2 linked regions of the Peribacillus simplex NBRC 15720 = DSM 1321 genome follow. Each later gene encodes a partner of the first gene's protein in a complex. Links are inferred from orthologs where the notes say so. Each region holds a gene or a part of one and is shown on either strand. Other genes may lie near its edges.

Region 1 (8,597 bases):
AGACCTGGTTGCCGGGGTGGTAGTTGGGATTGTAGCAATTCCTTTAGCGATGGCTTTTGCGATTGCTTCTGGAGTAAGACCGGAATACGGACTGTACACATCTATTATTGCAGGAATTATGGTCTCCCTTTTTGGAGGGTCGAAATATCAAATTGCAGGCCCGACTGGAGCCTTTGTCCCAGTCTTGTTCGGTGTGGTCATGCAGTACGGATATGAAAAACTGTTAATCGCCGGTTTCCTGGCAGGTATCATGATTTTTCTTATGGGTGTCTTCAAACTGGGAAGATTCATCAAGTTTATTCCGCGTCCAGTTACCATCGGCTTTACTGCTGGAATTGCTGTGATTATCTTCTCGGGCCAGATTGCCAATTTCTTTGGACTCAGTAACTTAAAAAAAGAAGAAGTCTTTCTTTTAAATATGAAAGAAATCTTATTGAATTTCAATACAGTGAATTTCTATAGTGTACTGGTAGCTATCATAAGTTTAACTCTCGTCATATTAACTCCAAAATATTTACCGAAAATTCCTGGGGCACTGCTGGGATTGATTGTATCAACTCTAGTCGCTAGCTTATTATTTCCAGGTCAGGTAGCTACCATAGGATCGGCTTATGGCGCCATTCCTAATGCATTGCCCCATTTTCAGTTTCCCCATATCACTGGCGGCCTAGTGATTGAACTCCTTCCGGCTGCTTTGGTCATTGCCATGCTTGGAGGAATTGAATCACTATTATCCGCTGTAGTGGCAGATGGCATGACCAACAGTAAACATAACAGCAATAAAGAGCTGATGGGGCAAGGATTGACCAATATGATTACGCCTTTATTTGGAGGCATTCCGGCTACAGGTGCCATCGCCCGTACCGCAACGAATATTAAAAACGGTGCAGTTTCCCCGATATCAGGTGTGATTCATGGGCTGGTGGTATTACTGGTGTTAGTCAGTTTGGCTCCTTATGCTTCGGCCATTCCATTGGCCAGTATGGCCCCCATTCTTATGTTTGTCGCATGGAACATGAGCGAACGCAAAGAATTTTCGCATATCTTAAAAGCAAAAACTATGGACTCGATCGTATTGATCGTTACCTTCGTGTTAACCGTATTGATTGACCTGACAACAGGTGTCGGGATCGGATTACTATTAGCCATTCTATCGTTCGTTAAACTGATGAGCGGTACATTGAAATTATCAAAGGTATTACCAGATCCAGCTGATAAACTAGTTAAACCAGAAATGGTGCAACAAGGTTCAAGTTGTCCGCAGATTAACATATATACGATAGAAGGACCTTTATTCTTTGGTTCAATCGAAAGGCTGCAAGAAGAAATCGAGGAAATAATGCGTTCTAAACCAAAAGTCCTCCTATTAAGAATGAGCAATGTGCCATTTATTGATACATCGGGAGAAGCACTTCTAACCGACATCGTGAAGCAATTCAAGTTTCATAATCTACAAGTGTTGATTTCCGGGATGCAACAGGAACCTAAAGAAATGCTGAGAAAAACTGGATTTATTAAACTGGTTGGTGAGGAACAATTCTTTTCCAGTACGGGTGATGCCATTAATAAAGCTTTATCCAAACTGGATGAGAACCGTTGTAAAGGGTGTAAACAGTTTGCATTTGCTGAATGTACGGCACTCTCACAGCGAGTTCCAAAGCCGGCGTTATTAAAACAGAAAAGAAAACGGGAGATAGGGTTAACATGACTCCGTAAGTTAATGTCCACTCCAGGCACTCGCTTTCCGCGGGCGGTCCGCCCTCGGCGCTCTTTGCGCCTGCGGGGTCTCCCTTGGACTCGCTTTTCCCGCAGGAGTCTCGCACCTTCCGTTCCAATCAACTATGTTTTAAAATTTAGATAGAATCCCTTTTTCCTTGATTTTATAGTCTAACTTTAAACAGTCGTCTTCTTAACGAATAATTCGCCATCATACATCATCAAATGGAATTGGTGAATTTATAAAGGGAGAAAAATTATTAATCATTAATCAGGTGAAAATCGAATACTTTTTACCCACGGTTTTTCAGATATCTTTAATACAAAGCAAAACGCATGCCCGAATTAAGAGCATGCGTGAACTTTTATTCTTTTAGGATATCCATTTCTTTCAGGGCATCAAGCGTAATCGTTTTGGCTTTGCTTCCGCTGCCATCCAAGTTGGTGGCGAAGGCCCATTTGCCTTTGTCCGTTTCGATGTAACCCACATACCAGCCCAATCCCATATCAGAAAGGCGTGTACCGGTTTTTCCATGGAGGACATATGAGTCTGCTTCTTCATTGATCATGATTCTCTTAACGGTTCTCATATGCTGCTTATCGATAGGCATTTTTTCCTCTACAAGGTTTTCGATGAATTGGACTTGTTCCCGGGCAGAAATCTTTATGCTGCTATCGAGCCAGAACTGATCGATCCCACCGGAGATATCACGATTGCCGTAATCGAGCAGGTTCACATATTGCTGCATGTTTTCTACCCCGATATCGCGGGCCATTGCTTGATAATACCAGATCACAGAATGCCTCATGGCTGAAGCCAGTGTATGATCTCTGTTCCAATCTTCAAATTCCCTGATTACGCCATCCCAGCGCTTCACTTCATATTCATCGCTCACAGCTTTTGTCTGTAAGCCAATTAATGCATTCGCGACTTTGAATGTCGATTCTGGAGTATAGCGTACTTTACTTCTCTGTTTGTTATAAATAAATACTTTATCATTTTTTAAGTTTTGGAGAACCATCGTGCCTTCCGCACCATCGAAAGACTCCCCGATATCCAGTTCTTTCACCTTTTGATCGTTTGCACTTGCATGAATCGTGCCCACGGAACCAGTGACTAGCAGGACAAGAATGAAACATAACGCTTTGATTTTCATTACACACTCTCCTTTAAGGCATGGATTGATCGATCATCAGAAATGCAGAGTAATTTCCATAAAATAGGTTGATAGCTAAAGTATACCTATTTCGAATAAAAAACGAAACCTTATTCTTGGATTCTATCTAGTTAGTATCAATCAAGGAGGAATGCAGCAGGTAGCTAATGAATATATAGAGCAAACGATAGAATGGATTAATGGGAGGAATCTTTCATGAAGGTTAACCAAAAAAAAATAAATAGTAATAAAAAAGAAATTACATACACACATATTGAAAACGGAAGTCCAGCCGTTTGTTTTATGTTTTCAGGTGCGGGGTACACGTATGAGAAGCCGTTATTCTATTATTCGACGATGATCATGCTTCAAAATCAGTATGATGTCGTGCATATTCATTACGCTTACGATAAGGATATATTCAAGCATCCATTGGTAGATATCACAAAAGTGATCGTTAATGATATCAATCTCGTCATTACGGAAGTACTCCAAAACCATGAATATCAAGGAACAGTGTTTCTAGGCAAATCACTTGGTACCATACCCATCATCAACGGAATGATGAAAAGTAATCGGTTTATGAATTCGAAAATGATTTTGCTTACGCCACTATTGAAGTTCGATTCGATTTTTGAAGGGTTATTGAGCAGCGATCATTCAGCACATATAGTTATAGGAGAAAAAGATCATCATTATATTCCAGGTAAAATTGAAAGGATTGAAAATAAAACAAATATAAGCATGGATAAAATCCCACATGCCAACCATTCCTTGGATAGTGAACCTTTGAATACTTCAAGGTCGATTACCATGCTAGAAGGTGTAATGAATAGAATGGAAGAGTTCTTAAAAAAATGACCCTCTTAATATAGGTTAGCGAACTATCGGGTGCTCGGGTTGGTGGGGGAGGGAAATGTTATAATAAGTGTATAGTAGTTTGGATTAATGAAAGGAGAAATCATGGAAGGAACCAATACATTTCATTCAATTGATGAATATATAATACAATTTCCCGAAGAAGTTCAGGAGAAACTAAGAACGTTAAGAAAAGTCATAAAGGACGCAGCACCGGATGCAGAAGAAAAGATAAGCTATCAAATGCCTACCTTTGTTTTATTTGGAAATTTGGTACATTTCGCTGCCTATAAAAAACATATAGGATTCTATCCAACTCCTAGCGCGATCTCTGCTTTTGAATCTGCTTTATCTGAATATAAATGTTCAAAAGGGGCCGTTCAGTTTCCACTAAATAAGCCAATTCCTTATGAATTAATAACCGAGATTGTTATATTTAGAGTGGAAGAGAATAAAAAGAAAGCAGTAGGGAAATTGAAAAAGAAAAAATAATATCAATGATTATCAGAATTAACAAAATATTCAACGTTTCATTGTGAGATGCAAGGATTCAAGACCAAAAGAGAAGGGTGGAATTATTATGTTCAAAAAATTATTCAGTAAAAAAGAAAGTGTGGAACAACTGGTTGCTCCTATAAATGGACAAGTAATAAATATTGAAGATGTTCCGGATCCGGTGTTTTCCGGTAAAATGATGGGGGACGGGATAGCGATTCTTCCCGAGGAGGGGTTGGTCGTATCTCCAATCGATGCAGAAGTAATCCAGGTTTTTCATACTAAACATGCTCTAGGCCTCCGCACAAAGCATGGCATAGAATTGTTAATTCATATTGGATTAGAAACTGTTAACCTTGAAGGTGAGGGATTTGAAGTCCATGTCGCAGAAGGGCAAAGTGTAAAAGCAGGAGACAAGCTTGTTACATTTGATATCGATTTTCTAAAATCCAAAGCTCCGAGCATCGTAACTCCGATTGTTGTCACGAATGGCGAGCTAGTTGAAAAACTAGAAAAAACAAATAGTACCCAAGCAAATATAAACGAAACACAGATTATGAGTGTTTATTTGAAGTAAAAGAAAACGTCAAATGCCTTCTATATTAGAAACTTCTAAACAAGAAAAACACGTAAAAACAGTCCTTGCTGGCGAATGCTGGCAAGGATGTTTTTACTATAAACCCATCACATACAGCTGCAAGACTTCAGCTTCACTTAGCACAGTGAACTATTCCAATTGCACATACCCCAAATCACTACTAAAAGATTTAAGATCGATAATTAACTGGTTAATATTTTGGTTTGGACCGCTATCATATAGAGCATTTCTAAATTTTAAGAATTTAGTTCCCTTTTCTATTAAACTATTCAATAGCACATTTTCAGGGAATCTTAGTGTGGATTTCTTAGGAATATCATTCCATTCTTTGCTAGCGAAACCATGGCTCCATGTAAATGATATAGCAGGATTTTTTTCTATTAGCCTTTTCATTTGCCAATCCATAGAGCGTTCTGAAAAGTCGCAGCTGCCAATACCGGTATTTAAACAATCATACAATGCCTGTAAAATTGAAAGCCAAATACCATCAACATCATCCCAATCATAAAAACTCGAGAGAAATTGATCTTGATAAGATATAATGACTGTGCCGTATAAGGAAGTTCCATTTGAAGTAAATAACTGTTGATTTCCCAGTTGCTTAGCGCTTGAGTGATGGATTGGGATAAAATCCCCGTTAGCTAATAACTGTTTATTAACAATTGCATCATAACTATTCTTTGATATATATGTTTGAATGGTAACCATCTATGAACCACCTATCCCATAGGGTAATGTTGTCGTTTCCCATCTATTTTTGAACTGTGCTAGGTTTGTAAAACGTGGATTGCTCTACTTGCATAATAGGTGGTGCTTCGAGCGTTTAGTTAGCTATCGGAGGACGAAATGATTGGGCTAAATCCTTGTAAAATAATTGAAATCCAAACCAGTAAAGAAAATGTTCCGGATACTTCACGTTTTAGTACTATTTTTCATATGCTTACCTCCTTGAAATTATTTAATTTTAGTAAAACATGGAATTATAAAGTTTTTATTTCAAAAAAGAAAAGATGTGTTTTAGTTATGAAATCCAAATTGAACATCTGGTATACGAATGCAAAAGGGCGGCAGTCTGTTGATTTTTATGCGCAATTGCTGTCACCATCCAATGTTGAAAAAACAAGAGAAGCAAATACTCCTTGAAAATTTCTTAAGGTAAACTCCCAGGTTGTTTTAAAATTGAATCATCCTGTTTAATATTTGAAATACACTTTTAAGCAGGTGAATTATGGATGTCCCCGTTGCTAAGATTGTATCTGTTCAATTAGGAAGTGAATGCAATGACTGCTGCAAGCAGGAAAATCGAAAAATGCAGCGAATAGTAGGTGAGTGAACAAAATAAATCAAGCGAGGGTGAATTGGATGGGAGTTCAAGCAGAAAAGATCTTTGTAAACTTGCCTGTTAAAGATTTGGATGCCTCAGTAGAATTTTTCACAAAGGTAGGCTTTGAGTTTAACGAGCAAATGACCAATGAAAATGCGACATGCATGGTTATCAGCGAGTCCATATATGTCATGTTATTGGTTGAAGATTACTTTAAAACGTTTACCAAGAAGGAAATCCCGGATTCTGCAGCGAGTACGGAAACCATCGTCGCCCTGTCCGTTAAAAGTAAGGAAGAAGTCGATGAAATCGTGAATAGGGCACTGGATGTTGGCGGAAAGCCTTTTAATGAAGCCATTGATCATGGATTCATGTACGGTTGGAGTTTTCTGGATATCGACGGACATTCCTGGGAAGTATTTTACATGGACGAAAGCGGATTTAATCAAAATTAAATCATAAGTAAGGCACAATCCTTCCGAAGGACTGTGTCTTTTTTTGAAGTGTTAAGTTAGCGATCTTACCTGAAGTTCATTCATAACAATACTGGGCTAATGTCTTTCCACGAATAAACTAATAGATCTAATTCAGCGCCAGCCATTTTGATTTTTTCGGTTTTAAGCAATTCAGCACCAAATGCCTCATAGATGTATCGAGATTTATTATCCTCAAGCACCTCTACGAAAATTGTCTTAAATCCCAGTCCTTCGAATTTAAAGAATAATTCTTTGATGAGTCTCTTACCTATCCCCATTCTTTGAAAGTTTTCGAGAATATATATCGCAGTTAAATCACCAGAATCCTCAACTTGATTCGTTTCCCTTTTACCGCCACTAATAAATCCTACTATTTTTCCCTCGTTATTTTCTGCGACATAAATATAATTTCCATCACCGGATATATTCTTTTTCCATAATTCTGTCCTTTGCCCATAAGATAGTTTATCTAAAAAATCACTGGATATTATATTTTTATACGTGGTTCGCCAGCAATCCACATGGACTATCGCTATCTCTTCAGCATCAGCCACCATTGCCTCTCTTATTAGCATATTAGTACCTCCTTTTTTAAGTTTGCTATACGCTCTATTTTTTACTAATATTATCCATTTCGCAAGTGGTTGATAGCTTAATTGTTAATAATTAACTATATATGATACTATTGTCTATAGTTTGTTTAATGTGGGAGAAGGTATGTGATGAAGCGGATTTTCCGTAGTAAAATATTTTATTTATTAATCTTCTTGGTTACTTTGGGGATTGTGCTGATTTTTAATAATGACAAAGAACCAACTGAGAAATTAACTGAAGATGAATTTTTTACGACTTTAGAGGATGGTAAAGTGACATTTTTAGAATTGGAGTCACAAAAAAGTGCTTATGAAATAAGAGGTCGGCTGGTTGGGTATGAAAAGGATCAATACTTTATCGCGTCTGTACCAAATAGTGAAATTTCGCTAGATAGAATGAACAATGCCGTAGGGGAACATGATATAGGAAAAATTGAGTTTAAGCCAGAAGACACAGAGACAAGTGGATGGGTCACTCTTCTTACAACGACCATTCCGTTCATAATTATTTTCATCCTGTTTGTGGTCGTTTTACTAATTACAGTTGTAATAAAAAGATTGAACCGTCCTAGATAATAAACTCTCCATTTTTTCGGAGATAAAACAATAGAATTCGTCGATATATTTCTAATTTCGGAGATAAAACTGTAGAATTCGTCGATATATCTAATTTCGGAGATAAAACAATAGAATTCGTCGATATATCTCATTTCGGAGATAAAACTATAGAATTCGTCGATATATCTAATTTCGGAGATAAAACTATAGAATTCGTCGATATATATCTCATTTCGGAGATAAAACTATAGAATTCGTCGATATATATCTAATTTCGGAGATAAAACTATAGAATTCGTCGATATATATCTCATTTCGGAGATAAAACTATAGAATTCGTCGATATATCTCATTTCGGAGATAAAACTATAGAATTCGTCGATATATATCTCATTTCGGAGATAAAACTATAGAATTCGTCGATATATCTCATTTCGGAGATAAAACTATAGAATTCGTCGATATATATCTCATTTCGGAGATAAAACTATAGAATTCGTTGATATATCTCATTTCGGAGATAAAACTATAGAATTCGTCGATATATATCTCATTTCGGAGATAAAACTATAGAATTCGTCGATATATCTAATTTCGGAGATAAAACTATAAGTTTCGTCGATATTTCTGACTTCTGCAAAAAAAGAGATAAACCTTTAAAATGATATTGAAGATTGCTGAATAGTTTGATAGAATAAAATAAATGAAAAAGACTATGTGCAACTGGCGAAACACGGATAACCGTGAGGGAACACATAGTGTCGTAGCCGTTCGCCTGGGCAGAGGTAAGGGATTTTATCCCTTGCCTCTTTCTGTATATTA
Region 2 (5,837 bases), 2.5 Mb from region 1 along the record:
TTGGAAGTGTTTCATTAACGGTGGTCCTTTTCATTATGCTGAGTTTCAGGGCTTTTTTCACCAAAAATGCACAGCTTTCCATTTAATATTGAAGAATCTGAAAAGTAATAGTTGCAGTTCCATCTATATTTTTGTACTATTTTTTAGGTACCAGATAGTTTTGGTTTGTTTGTTGGGAATGATAATGCTATTCTGATAAGGAAAAGGGTATTTCTTTTTTTCATATCTTTCCTGATTGGGTAGAGAAAACCCCTTACATAACCTATTTTTGTTAATTTATCTTAAAGGAGATTGATTTATATGGTAGAAAAAACATTTACAGTAACTGCAGAAACAGGAATTCATGCTCGTCCGGCTACATTGCTTGTACAAGCTGCAGGAAAATTTGATTCAGAAATAAATCTTGCTTATAAAGAGAAAAAAGTGAATCTTAAGTCCATTATGGGTGTAATGTCACTAGGTATCGGCAAAGGTGCGGAAATTACGATTTCTGCTGAAGGAAGCGATGAAAATGATGCATTAAACACACTTGCTGAAACGTTGAACAGAGAAGGATTAGCAGAATAATGTCCACTTTGATTAGTGGGATAGCAGCTTCAAACGGAATAGCCATCGCTAAAGCCTATCGACTGACTGAGCCAGATTTATCGATTGAAAAAAGAAGCATAGAAGATGTCGGGGCGGAAATATCCCGTTTTAAGGAAGCTATTCAAAAGTCAACAAATGAATTGGAGATAATCAGGGATAAAGCCGAAAAGGATTTAGGGGCAGATAAAGCCGCTATCTTTGATGCACACCTGCTTGTTTTGGCTGATCCGGAACTTATAACTCCAATTCAGGATAAAATACAATCGGAAAATGTCAACGCCGAGTTTTCCTTAAATGAAACCGCAAGCATGTTCATTACGATGTTTGAACAAATGGATAATGAATACATGCAGGAACGTGCAGCGGATATCCGTGATGTCACGAAACGGGTGCTGTCACATCTTTTAGGTGTTCATATTCCAAATCCGAGCATGATTGCTGAAGAAGTGATCATCATTGCGGAGGATTTGACTCCATCCGATACAGCACAGTTGAATCCGGCATATGTCAAAGGATTTACGACCGATATCGGTGGACGTACATCCCATTCAGCCATAATGGCACGTTCTTTGGAAATTCCAGCAGTCGTTGGAGCGAAGTCAGTGACCTCGTCTATCGAAAATGGTGACTTGGTCATTATTGACGGGTTAAAGGGTGAAGTACACATCAATCCTACTCCTGAACTCGTGAAACGCTATGAAGAGGAACAGGAAGCTTATGCTATGCAAAAGGCCGAATGGGCGAAACTGGTTCATGAACAAACCGTTACAAATGATGGTCATCATGTGGAATTGGCAGCCAATATTGGTACGCCGAAAGATCTGGAGGGTGTACATCAAAATGGCGGTGAAGGCATCGGGCTATATCGTACGGAATTTCTTTATATGGGCAGAAATGACTTTCCAAGTGAAGAAGAACAGTTCGAGGCATACAAAGCGGTGCTCGAAGGAATGTCAGGTAAGCCTGTAGTCGTCAGAACGCTTGATATAGGCGGAGACAAGGAGTTGCCTTATTTAGAGCTTCCTAAGGAAATGAATCCTTTCCTTGGATACCGTGCGATACGTCTTTGCTTAAATGAGCAGGAGATTTTCCGGACTCAGCTCCGTGCCCTGCTTCGTGCAAGCATTTACGGAGATTTGAAAATCATGTTCCCGATGATTGCCACACTAGCTGAATTCCGCGAAGCTAAAGCCGTCTTGGCTGAAGTTAGGCAGGAATTGCTTGATAATGGTGTTCAAGTTGCCGAAAAAATTGAAGTCGGTATCATGGTTGAAATCCCTTCAACTGCAGTGATGGCGGATATATTTGCTAAGGAAGTCGATTTCTTCAGCATAGGCACTAATGACTTGATCCAGTATACGATGGCCGCTGACCGAATGAATGAGAGAGTATCTTATTTATATCAACCATACAATCCAGCGATTTTACGCCTGGTTAAAATGGTCATAGATGCAGCTCATAAAGAAGGGAAATGGGCCGGAATGTGCGGGGAAATGGCTGGAGATGAAGTTGCCATCCCGATTTTGATCGGATTGGGCCTTGATGAATTCTCAATGAGTGCCACTTCGATTTTAAAAGCACGTTCTTTAATTAGCCAACTTTCGCTTGACGAGATGAAAAAACTATCTCAGGAAGTTTTAGGGCTGGATACGAATGATAATGTGAAAGAAGCGGTACTTAACGCATTGAAGAAGTAAATAAATGAGGAAAAACGCACCCCATCCACAGAACCTTCGGATGGGGTGCTGTTCTGTAATTTTTGCTTGATCATTTGAGGAAAAATGTTTATTGCACCAAAATAGGGGTAAATAAAAAGCAAGCACAGTTGTTTAGCTCTATTAGGGCAGCTGACATTCTCTTTTCCCCCTTTGACGTCGGTTGGGTTATCCAACCGGCTATTTTTTTGTAAATAAAAAAATCATAAGAATGATTATTCAGATTTTTCACTTTACGGTAATGACGATATAATGGAATTATAATTTTAAGAAAATGGAGGTTAGATATTATATGGAATTACATTTGGAAAAGAAAAATGCTTTGATTTTAGCTTCAAGTCAAGGTTTGGGGAAAGCTATGGCAGCTGAATTGGTTAAAGAAGGAGCAAATGTCATGCTAGCCAGCCGCGATGGAGAAAAGCTTGCCGCCGTGCAAAGGGAATTATCGCAGCTTGGGGCGGGTAAAGTTTCTTATTTGGTAACGGATATAACTAAAGCTGAAGATATTAAAAACTTGGTTGGGCAAACTGCTAAAGAGTTCGGCGGTATCGACATTCTTATTAATAACGCCGGAGGTCCTCCAGGGGGTTCATTTACAGATTTCAACGATGAAGAATGGCAACAATCTTTCGAACTTAATTTACTAAGCTTCATAAGGACGATCCGTGAGAGCTTGCCACATTTAAAAAAACAGGGCGGGAAAATCGTTAATATTGCTTCTTCATCCATTAAGGAACCGATTCCAGGATTGATTTTATCGAATACATTCCGGACTGCAATCGTTGGATTGTCAAAGACGTTAGCTTCAGAATTAGCACCAGACGGGATATTGATCAATACAGTTGGACCAGGAAGAATCGCAACGGACCGCGTTCAGCACCTTGATAAAATGAATGCTGAGAAACAAGGCGTCACTCCTGAGGAGGTGACTGAACAATCCATTAACAAAATCCCTCTTGGCCGTTATGGGGAACCCGAGGAATTTGCAAAGTTCGTTACTTTCCTTGTTTCAGGTGCTAATACATATTTAACGGGGCAGTCCTATTTAGTTGACGGAGGATTGATAAAGTCCATTTAAGGATTTTTGAAACAAAATGATTGGGAGGAATCTGCAGTGATGCAATCGAACAAAGTGATCGGCTTCATAGGTTTAGGAGTTATGGGAAAAAGCATGGCCGCAAATCTACTTAAGGCGGGATTTGAGGTATTTGTTTATACAAGGACGAAAGATAAGGCAAGTGAACTGCTCTCACAGGGTGCGAAGTGGGCATCTGCACCTAAGGAAATTGCGCAGAAAGCTAATGTGATCATTTCCATGGTAGGATACCCTAGTGATGTGGAAGAAATCTATCTTGGGGAAAATGGGCTTATCGAGAACGGGAAACAAGGAACCCATTTAATCGATATGACGACCTCCACTCCATCTTTGGCAGTGAAAATAGCAGAGGAAGCCAAGAAAAGAGGCATGGAATCATTGGATGCACCGGTTTCCGGAGGAGATATCGGTGCTCGTGATGCAAAGCTTACGATCATGGTCGGCGGGTCTAGTGAGGCATTTGAAGCGGTCCGGCCCATTTTTGATATCATTGGCAGCAATGTTGTCCATCAAGGCCCGGCTGGTTCAGGACAGCATACGAAAATGTGTAATCAAATCGCCATTGCATCTAATATGATCGGAGTGACTGAAGCGATTTCCTATGCCAAAAAGGCGGGGTTGGATCCGGAACGGGTTTTAAGAAGCATATCATCGGGTTCTGCCGGAAGCTGGTCACTGTCCAATCTTGTACCGCGGATGGTTGAAGGGGATTTTGAACCTGGTTTTTATATCAAGCATTTTATCAAGGATATGAAGATTGCACTTGATGAAGCGGAAAGAATGGGAATGGACGCTCCTGGATTAAGCCTGAGCAAATCCCTATATGAGAGGCTGGCAAAAGCTGGCGAGGAAAATAGCGGTACACAGGCATTATATAAACATTATAATTAAGTGCTAGCATTTCTTTATCATGAATAAGCTGATAGCGACAGCCTTTACAAAAAGGAGTGAAAGCTATGGGCGAATTTGATGATATCAATATGAAATTCCAGGAATTAGAAGATGGTCGATATATTGTAAGGATTGAAGGTTTTAAACGAGAAAAAACCATTCATCAAACAAAGCCCATTCGTTGGGACCTGAAATTAATGAATGAAAGTCCGCTAATCTTGCCGGTGAAATTCAGTCATATCGAAACGAATGCTGGTTTTCAGATCCTGATGCGCGAATTGAAGAGTTTAGGTTTTTCAAAGCCGCGCTCCGCAAAGGAATTTGAAGAAGTGATGGCTGATTTACTTGGGTCCATCGTTGAAGTGAGCCTTACCACGACAAATAAGGAAGAAGGCTATCGGGAAATTCGTTTTTTACGGAGATTGTATTAGTTGACAGGCTTGGTGAAAACCTTCGGTAGCCTGACATCTTTGAAAATAGGAAATTGGCCTTCAATTGTTCATTCAATTGAAGGCCAATTTTTTTTCGATCATTTTATAGCTAAAAAAGCTTCAATACGGTCCAAAGCCTTTTCCAGGGTTTCCATGGAATAGGCATAAGATATCCTGAAGTACCCTTCGCCAAGGGGAGAGAAGGCATCTCCAGGGACCACTGCAACTTTTTCCTGTTGAACAAGCTTGAGGCAAAAATCAAGGGAAGAAGCATAGCCTTCAGGCAGCTTTATAAAGAAGTAAAAGGCACCATTTGGTTTGACTATTTCCAGTTTCATCGCTTGTAAGCGACTGTATACGTATTCCCGTCTCCGTGCATACTCAATCTTCATAGGGATGGCATCATCTCTGCCTGCCGTCAATGCTGCCAAAGCAGCTCTCTGCGATATGGAGGCGGCACAAGTCACATTGTATTGATGAACCTTCAGGATGTGCTGAGAGATGGCTACAGGCGCAAACAGAAGGCCAATTCTCCACCCGGTCATGGAATGGGACTTGGACAATCCGTTCAGGACGATGGTTTGTTCTTTTAAGAAAGTGGCAATCGAAACATGCTCCTGATCGAATACCAGTTCACTGTATATCTCATCGGCCAGTATGAAGATGTCCTTGCCTCTTACAAGTTCGGCAATATCCAATAATTCTTCGGCAGATAATGTAACCCCGGTCGGATTCGATGGATAGGGCAGAACGATGCACCGAGTATGATCAGTTATGTACTTTTCAATTATATCAGCAGTCAAACGAAATCCATTTTTTGTTGTATCGGCATAAACAGGTGTTGCACCGCACATCTTAATGATGGGTTCGTATCCCGGATATACTGGACCCGGTAATATTACTTCGTTCCCTGGGATGAGGATCGTTCGAAAGGTAATGTCTATACCTTCGCTGGCACCAGAGGTCACTAGGACTTCATCCGCCGGATCATAGCTAAGCTTGTATTTATCCTTTACATATTTTGAAGCGGCTTCCCTTAATTCCAGATAGCCGGCATTGTGAGTATAAACGGTGTAGTCATTATCGATGGCTTGTTTTGCTGCTTCTTTAATATGC

The links. The genes of interacting proteins can lie anywhere in the genome.
Region 2: the proteins of BS1321_RS17740 (region 1) and ptsP are in contact, whole or in part, in an NMR structure (PDB 2MP0), measured with the Escherichia coli proteins. The link is inferred for Peribacillus simplex NBRC 15720 = DSM 1321 from one-to-one orthologs.

What each region holds. Positions count from the first base shown.
Region 1 is NZ_CP017704.1:3,669,201-3,677,797, forward strand. What follows is about bases 3,285-6,057. They hold BS1321_RS17740 (PTS sugar transporter subunit IIA), read left to right. Parts: upstream 3,285-4,311; coding sequence 4,312-4,803; downstream 4,804-6,057. Other genes in these bases: BS1321_RS17730 (hypothetical protein), read left to right, coding at 3,285-3,734; BS1321_RS17735 (iron chaperone), read left to right, coding at 3,837-4,223; BS1321_RS17745 (hypothetical protein), read right to left, coding at 4,954-5,532; BS1321_RS17750 (hypothetical protein), read left to right, coding at 5,671-5,967. Outside these bases: BS1321_RS17720 (SulP family inorganic anion transporter), read left to right, coding at 1-1,708; blaOXA (class D beta-lactamase), read right to left, coding at 2,082-2,873; more of BS1321_RS17730, read left to right, coding at 3,090-3,284; BS1321_RS17755 (VOC family protein), read left to right, coding at 6,187-6,603; BS1321_RS17760 (GNAT family N-acetyltransferase), read right to left, coding at 6,684-7,199; BS1321_RS17765 (ATP-dependent metallopeptidase FtsH/Yme1/Tma family protein), read left to right, coding at 7,347-7,793. UniProt on the Escherichia coli protein: The phosphoenolpyruvate-dependent sugar phosphotransferase system (sugar PTS), a major carbohydrate active transport system, catalyzes the phosphorylation of incoming sugar substrates concomitantly with their translocation across the cell membrane.
Region 2 is NZ_CP017704.1:1,124,070-1,129,906, reverse strand. What follows is about bases 1-2,925. They hold ptsP (phosphoenolpyruvate--protein phosphotransferase), read left to right. Parts: upstream 1-566; coding sequence 567-2,285; downstream 2,286-2,925. Other genes in these bases: BS1321_RS05240 (SDR family oxidoreductase), read left to right, coding at 2,596-2,925; BS1321_RS05250 (phosphocarrier protein HPr), read left to right, coding at 301-567; BS1321_RS05255 (ABC transporter permease), read left to right, coding at 1-86. In the rest of the region: more of BS1321_RS05240, read left to right, coding at 2,926-3,381; BS1321_RS05235 (NAD(P)-dependent oxidoreductase), read left to right, coding at 3,421-4,290; BS1321_RS05230 (hypothetical protein), read left to right, coding at 4,356-4,721; BS1321_RS05225 (aminotransferase A), read right to left, coding at 4,820-5,837. UniProt on the Escherichia coli protein: General (non sugar-specific) component of the phosphoenolpyruvate-dependent sugar phosphotransferase system (sugar PTS).